DNA from 2 places in the Arthrobacter sp. P1_D12 genome. Region 2 is predicted to be linked to the other one. Evidence: riboswitches for the same ligand, from Rfam matches in the RefSeq annotation. Region 2 holds a riboswitch; the other holds the start of a gene.
The links. Region 2 has a riboswitch for S-adenosylmethionine ahead of metX (homoserine O-acetyltransferase MetX). Riboswitches for the same ligand answer to the same signal wherever they lie in the genome.

Region 1: it holds a riboswitch for S-adenosylmethionine, as region 2 does, so the genes downstream of both, AC1DZV_RS14710 (DUF1737 domain-containing protein) here and metX (homoserine O-acetyltransferase MetX) in region 2, are expected to answer to the same signal.

Annotation. Positions count from the first base shown of each region.
Region 1 covers NZ_JBFUAR010000018.1:131,136-134,916, forward strand. The annotation lists gene AC1DZV_RS14700 (aminodeoxychorismate lyase) at 1-441, shown strand, start outside; gene AC1DZV_RS14705 (ATP-grasp domain-containing protein) at 448-1,401, opposite strand; SAM riboswitch class IV at 1,720-1,833, shown strand; gene AC1DZV_RS14710 (DUF1737 domain-containing protein) at 1,846-2,154, shown strand; gene AC1DZV_RS14715 (rhodanese-like domain-containing protein) at 2,151-2,570, shown strand; gene AC1DZV_RS14720 (O-succinylhomoserine sulfhydrylase) at 2,571-3,779, shown strand.
Region 2 covers NZ_JBFUAR010000003.1:84,448-88,228, reverse strand. The annotation lists gene AC1DZV_RS03405 (bifunctional o-acetylhomoserine/o-acetylserine sulfhydrylase) at 1-1,232, shown strand, start outside; SAM riboswitch class IV at 1,416-1,531, shown strand; gene metX (homoserine O-acetyltransferase MetX) at 1,543-2,682, shown strand; gene AC1DZV_RS03395 (MFS transporter) at 2,849-3,781, shown strand, end outside.

The DNA.
Region 1 (3,781 bases), on a different contig from region 2:
ACCCTTTCCTACGCCGTGAACATGGCGGCGCTGCGCTACGCCCACCGGCAGGGCGCCGACGACGTCATCTTCACGTCCGCGGACGGCAGGGTGCTGGAGGGTCCGACGTCGACCGTTCTGCTGGCCCACCTGGAAACCTCGGACGACGGCGCCGGCGGAGTCCGCACCGTCCGGCGGCTCATCACGCCCCAGCTGGACAGCGGCATCCTGCCCGGCACTTCACAGGGCGCCCTGTTCACCGCTGCCAAGGCCGCCGGCTGGGAGCTGGGCTACGGCCCGCTGGAGCCGAAGGACCTGCTGGACGCCGACGCGGTCTGGCTGATCTCCAGCATCCGGCTCCTGGCCCCGGTGAACCACATCGACGGGCAGGAAATCGGCACCCCGGAACTCCGGCGCCAGCTCACTGCCGAACTCAACGCCCTCTTCGCGACCATCGAATAGCAACGCTCACCCCAGGGCGTCCGCGGGCACTGCCGGGCACCGGCGGAACGAGGCCGGGTTGAACGCCGGGAGCATGAACGTTGCGAGCACGGCGTCGAGCATTTCCGGGGCCCAGGTGCTGTTCTCCCCCAGGGTCGCGCAGACACCCAGCACCACGGGCGTTCCGTCGGTGCGGCGGCGGATCTGGACCTGGACCGGCCCGGCCAGCCCGAGCGTGCGGACGGCGGCCAGGCCCAGCTTGCGCACATCCCCGGCCTGGTTCGCCGGCACCCTGCGGCTGACCTCGTCGCTGCCGGCGCGTCCATACGGAGTCCTGGTCTTCTCGAGGACCACCGCCACCGGCGCCATCGCGTTGCGTGCCGGAGTGCCGAACACCAGGCACACATAGTCGGCGCCCGGGATAAATTCCTGGACCAGTTGCCCCGCCGGCATGTTCTTCCAGCTAACGGAGTCGGTTCCGGCCAGCAGGTGGACACCATGGGAGCCTTTGAAGACCCGCGGCTTGACCACCACGGGGCCGCTGAGGCCGGCGAGGGATGCCGGCGCGGCGGCGAGGTCGCCCGGAACCGCGAACCGGGGCACCGGGATGCCGGCGGCTTGCAGCGCCCAGGTGGTGAACAGGTGGTCGTTGGCGAGGGCCACCGCGGCTGGGTCGGCCACGATGATCCGCACGTCCTGGGCGAATCCGGCGCGGGCCGCGGCCAGGAGCGGGAGCTCCACGGTGAGGGTCGGAATGATGACGTTGATGGCTTCGCGGTCCACCACCCGGCGCAGGTCCAGGACCATGTCCGGGTTCGTAGCCGGCAGGAGCCTGACCGCGGCGGCGGGAGCCTCCCCGGCCTGGCGGGTGTCGGCGCGGGCGTCGGTGCCGAGGTACGGGAGGCCCCGGGCTTCGAGCTGGGCCGCGACGGCCCGTCCGGCGGCGCTTGTAATCCCGGTAACGAGTATGCGCGGGCCCACGATTGCTCCATTCCGCCGTCACCGGCCGGACCGCGGCTGCGGCTCCGACCGTTCCAGCCACCGATTCCCAGACAGCTTGTTGATGGACAGACGAGTCGATTCCGGGACTGCTCGATTCACACATTGCTCGAATCACCTGCAGCTCCGGCCGACGCGTCGGACCTAATCCCCCCAGTAGACGGCGACACGTCCCGGCAGACACGAGTGGGCTGTACCCGAAACTGGAGCCCGCCACTACTCGCCCGGGCCGCGGTCCGGTTACGGAACATGACGACGGCGGCCGTGCGGGCCGGCGTCGCAGGTGTTACGTTTTTGGGGAGTAATGAGAACCGGTGCCAAGCCCTGACTGGCCGGTCGGCAACCCTCCCTTTCGCGGCGGGGTGCCTCAGGTGAATACTCGGCATTCGAGAATTCGAGCTGCAAGCGTGAAAGAGGAGATCCGTCGTGCCCGAGACGTCAATACCCACAACAGCCACACCCGGTTCAGCACCCGGCGAGGAGAGGCTGGCCTACCGGCTGTTCACCGGCGCGGATGACCGCGCCTTTTGCGAGCGGGTGTCAGCCGCCCTGGCCGAGGGCTACGTGCTGCATGGAAGCCCCGCCGCCAGCTTCAACGGAAGCACCGTGATCGTGGCGCAGGCGCTGGTCCTGCCGGCCGCGATTGCCAGTGCGGACGCCGCCGTGGCCAATGCGGTTGATGAGCTCGACGCCGACGAATTTGGCGCCGACGGGGCCTTCGCGGGCCACGCATGAGCTACGCCGGAGACCTCAGCCCGCAGGAGGCGTGGGCCAAGCTGGAGGCCGGAGCCATCCTGGTGGATGTCCGGACCGAGGGCGAATGGGCCCACATCGGCATCCCGGACACCGCGGCCGCGGGCGAGAGCCGCAGCGATCCGCTCTTCATCCAGTGGAACCTCGCCGGCGGCATGCCGAACCCGCACTTCGTGGAACAGCTAAGGCAGCGGGCGCCGGCGGACACCGCCGTCGAACTGGTGTTCCTTTGCCGTTCCGGTGCCCGGTCGATCGCCGCCGCGACGGCCGCGACGGCCGCCGGCTACACCTCGTACAACGTCCTTGAGGGCTTCGAAGGCGAGACCGACCGCTTTGGCGGACGCACCGTCAATGGCTGGAAGAACCGCGGCCTGCCCACCAACCTCGGAAAGATCTAAGTGACTTTCAATCCCGACGCCGCCGGCTGGGCGGCCGACACCCAGGCTGTCCGTGGCGGCCTTGACCGCACCGGCTTCCAGGAAACCACCGAGCCGATCTTCCTCAACTCAGGATTCGTCTACGAGTCCGCGGCCGCCGCCGAGCGCGCCTTCACCGGGGAGGACGAGCGCTTCGTCTACTCCCGCTACGGCAACCCCTCCGTCGCCACCTTCCAGGAGCGGCTCCGGCTGCTCGAGGGAACGGAGGCGTGTTTCGCGACCGCGTCCGGCATGTCCGCCGTCTTCACCGCCCTGGGCGCGCTGCTGGCGGCCGGCGACCGGGTGGTCGCGGCCCGCTCGCTGTTCGGCTCGTGCTTCGTGATCCTTAACGAAATCCTGCCGCGCTGGGGAGTCGAGACGGTCTTCGTGGACGGCCCGGACCTGGAGCAGTGGCAATCCGCGCTGTCCGAGCCGACCACGGCGGTGTTCTTCGAGTCGCCGTCGAACCCGATGCAGGAAATCGTGGACATCGCCGCCGTGAGCAAACTGGCGCACGCGGCCGGCGCCACGGTGGTGGTAGACAACGTCTTCGCCACCCCGCTGCTCCAGCGCTGCGGCGACCTCGGCGCGGACGTGGTGGTCTACTCCGGCACCAAGCACATCGACGGCCAGGGCCGCGTCCTGGGCGGGGCCATCCTGGGCACCAAGGAATTCATCGACGGGCCCGTCAAGCAGCTCATGCGGCACACCGGTCCGGCGCTTTCGGCGTTCAACGCCTGGGTGCTCACCAAGGGCTTGGAGACCATGGCCCTGCGCGTCAACCATTCCTCGGCCTCCGCGCTGCGGCTGGCCGAATGGCTCGAGGGACAGCCTGCGGTCGGCTGGGTAAAGTACCCGCTGCTGCCGTCCCACCCGCAGTACCCGCTCGCAGTGCAGCAGATGAAGGCCGGCGGGACCGTGCTCACCCTGGAACTGCAGCCCTCCCCCGGCCGCACGGCGAAGCAGGCCGCGTTCGCACTCCTGGACGCACTGCGGATCATCGACATCTCCAACAACCTGGGCGATGCCAAGACGCTCATCACGCACCCGGCCACCACCACGCACCGCGCGATGGGCCCGGAAGGCCGCGCGGCGATCGGGCTCAGCGACGGCGTGGTTCGGCTTTCGGTGGGGCTGGAGGACGTCGAGGACCTGATCCGAGACCTCGGCCAGGCGCTCAAGCAGGTCTAGGG
Region 2 (3,781 bases):
TCTACCAGACGACGTCGTTCGTGTTCCCCAGCGCCGAAAGCGCCGCGAACCGCTTCGCGCTCGCCGAGCTCGCGCCCATCTACACCCGGATCGGCAACCCAACCCAGGACGCCGTCGAACAGCGCGTCGCCAGCCTGGAAGGCGGCCTCGCGGCGCTGCTGCTCAGCTCCGGCCAGGCCGCCGAGACGTTCGCCATCCTCAATATCGCCGAGGCCGGGGACCATGTGGTGGCCAGCCCCAGCCTCTATGGCGGAACCTACAACCTGCTCGCGCACACGCTGAAGAAGTTCGGCATCTCCGTGACCTTCGTGGCGGACCCGGATAACCTGGACCAGTGGCGGGACGCCGTCCAGCCCAACACCAAGCTGTTCTTCGGCGAAGTGGTCTCCAACCCCCGCCAGGACGTCCTGGACATCGAGGGCGTCTCCCGCGTGGCGCACGAGGCCGGCGTCCCGCTGGTGGTCGACAACACGCTCTCCACCCCCTACCTGATCCGGCCGATCGAGTGGGGCGCGGACATCGTGGTCCATTCCGCCACCAAGTACCTCGGCGGGCACGGCGCCGCAATCGCCGGCGTGATCGTGGACTCCGGCAACTTCGACTTCGGGAAGGACCCGGAGCGGTTCCCCGGCTTCAACACCCCGGACCCCACCTACAACGGCCTGGTCTACGCCCGCGACCTCGGAGCCGACGGCGCGCTGGGCGCGAACCTCTCCTACATCCTCAAGGCCCGGGTCCAGCTCCTGCGCGACCTCGGCTCCGCGGTGTCCCCGTTCAACGCCTTCCTCATCGCCCAGGGCATCGAAACGCTGAGCCTGCGCGTCGAGCGCCACGTGGCCAACGCCACGAAGGTGGCGCAATGGCTGGAGGGGCGGGACGACGTCGAATCGGTCGCCTACGCCGGGCTGCCGTCCAGCCCCTGGTACGAGCGCGGCCGCAAGTACGGGCCCAAGGGGACCGGCGCCGTCGTGGCGTTCAACATCGCCGGGGGAGCGGAGGCCGGCAAGCGGTTCGTCGATGCCCTCGAACTGCACTCCCACGTCGCGAACATCGGCGATGTCCGGTCGCTGGTGATCCATCCGGCGTCGACCACCCACAGCCAGCTCTCGCCTGAACAGCAGGTGATCGCCGGGGTGAATCCCGGGCTGGTGCGGCTTTCGGTGGGACTGGAGCACATTGACGACATCTTGGCGGACCTCGACGCCGGATTCCGCGCGGCCAAGTCCGCCTAGGCCGAAGCCCACGCGGAATTTCCCCACCTTTGCGGGCATGACGCCGGGAATCGCCGGCACTTCGGCGCGACCCGCCGGTCACGGCTGTCAAAGGTGGGGAAACTGCGGTGCTGACGGGCCCGGCTGTCACATGGAAGTCATAATCTTCGTGATTTCCGCACCCTGTTTCGTAGACTCGTACCAGGTCATGAGTGCCAGCGACAGCCCCGGCTTGCTGGCCGGCAACCCTCCTTTTGCGGCGGGGTGCCCCGGGTGAAGACCTGGCCTGCCGGTCAGCTGACGGCGGGCAAGCGCGAAGATAGGTCCTCACATGACGATTGCCGTCACCCGCACGGGTGTTCCCGAAACCAAACCATCCCGGACCCCTGACGGGACTGTCCAGTTCGTCAGGATCGGTGATCTGCAGCTCGAATCCGGGACTCCGTTGCCGGATGTGGTGCTCGCCTACGAGACGTGGGGGACCCTGAACGCGGATGCCTCCAACGCCGTGCTCATTGAACACGCCCTGACCGGCGACACGCACGTGACCCGCGGCGAGAGCGGGGAGCCCGGCTGGTGGGAACAGCTCGCCGGACCCGGGGCTCCCGTGGACACGGACAAGTATTTCGTCGTTTCGATCAACATCCTGGGCGGCTGCTACGGATCCACCGGGCCTTCCACCCCGGCCCCGGACGGGCGCCCCTGGGGATCGCGGTTCCCGCTGGTCACCCTGCGGGACACCGCCGCTGCCGAGGCGCGGCTGGCCGATGCCCTGGGCATCGGCAGCTGGTACGCGGTGCTGGGCGGCTCGCTCGGCGGCGCGCGGGCCCTTGAATGGGCCGTCACGTTTCCCGGCCGGGTCCGGCGCTGCGCCGTGATTTCCGTCGGCGCCAGCAGCACCGCCGAACAGATTGCCTTCGCGCAGGCACAGACGCTGGCCATCCGCCAGGACCCCCACTTCAGGGGCGGGGACTACTACGGCGGCCCGGAACCCGAGGCGGGGCTCGCCCTCGCCCGCCGCATCGCGCACATTACCTACCGCTCAGCGGCCGAACTGGACGGCCGGTTTGGCCGCAACGCCCAGGAGTCCGAGACGCCCCTGGAGGCCGGATCGCTGGCCGGACGCGGGCGCTATCAGGTGGAAAGCTACCTGGACCACCAGGGCAGCAAACTGGCCCGGCGTTTCGACGCGAACAGCTACATCGCGATCACCGAAGCCCTCATGAGCCACGATGTGTGCCGGGGGCGCGGAGGTCTCGGGGAGGCACTGGCCCCGGCCACCGCGGAGTTCCTGGTGGCGGCCGTGGACTCGGACCGCCTGTATTTCCCGGCCCAGTCCCGTCAACTGGCAGAGGCCCTGCCGGGCGGCCCGGAACTGCACATCATTCAAGCGCCGATCGGCCACGACGGCTTCCTGACCGAAATCGGCCAGCTCAGCGGGCAGCTCCGGGAGACCTTCTTCAGCCACTAGGCCGGCCCGCTTGTGCATTTTTGCAGATGCGCTCTGCACTAATGGCCGTTGAGGCTCAGGGCCGGAGCGTCCATACTCATGGGGAATGACGCCCTGTGCCCTAGATCACAAGCGTCCTCAGTCCAATGGTCCACAGGGTGTCGATGGAGACGCCGAAGGAGTCACGATGAGTACGGAAAACGCCGCAAGGCGCGCTGAAGAAACCGACGTCAAAACGTCCGGCCTGAAGAAGGTGGTGGCGGCCTCCATGGCCGGCACCGTGGTTGAGTGGTACGAGTTTTTCCTCTACGCCTCCGCCGCCACCCTTGTATTCGGCAAGCTGTTTTTCCCGAACACCGGTTCGGAACTGGACGGCATCCTCGCCGCTTTCCTCACCTACGCGGTCGGCTTCATTGCCCGCCCGATCGGCGGCATCGTCTTCGGCCACTTCGGCGACAAGTTCGGCCGCAAGCAGTTGCTCCAGCTGAGCATCATCCTTGTCGGCGTTGCCACCTTCGCCATGGGCTGCCTGCCCACCTTCGCGCAGATCGGCTACTGGGCCCCGGCCCTGCTGGTCTTCCTGCGCTTCGCCCAGGGCTTCGCCGTTGGCGGTGAATGGGGCGGCGCAGTCCTTCTCGTCGCCGAACACAGCCCGAGCAAGTCCCGCGGTTTCTGGGCAAGCTGGCCGCAGTCGGCGGTTCCGATGGGCAACCTCCTGGCCACAGCTGTCCTGTTCACCCTCTCCGCCACGTTGTCCTCCGCCGACTTCCTCAGCTGGGGCTGGCGCGTAGCCTTCTGGCTCTCCGCCGTGATCGTGCTGGTCGGCTACTACATCCGCACCAAAGTCCAGGACGCCCCCATCTTCCTGGAGGCCCGCAAGGAGGTCGAGGCCGGCCACAAGGGCTACGGCGTGGCCGAGGTCTTCCGCCGCTACCCGCGAGGCGTCTTCACCGCCATGGGTCTGCGATTCGCCGAGAACATCCTCTACTACCTTGTGGTCACCTTCTCGATCACTTACCTGAAGGTCATCGTCCAGACGGACACCTCGCGGATCCTGCTGCTGCTGCTTGTGGCGCACATCGTCCACTTCGCCGTGATCCCGATGGTCGGCAGGCTCTCG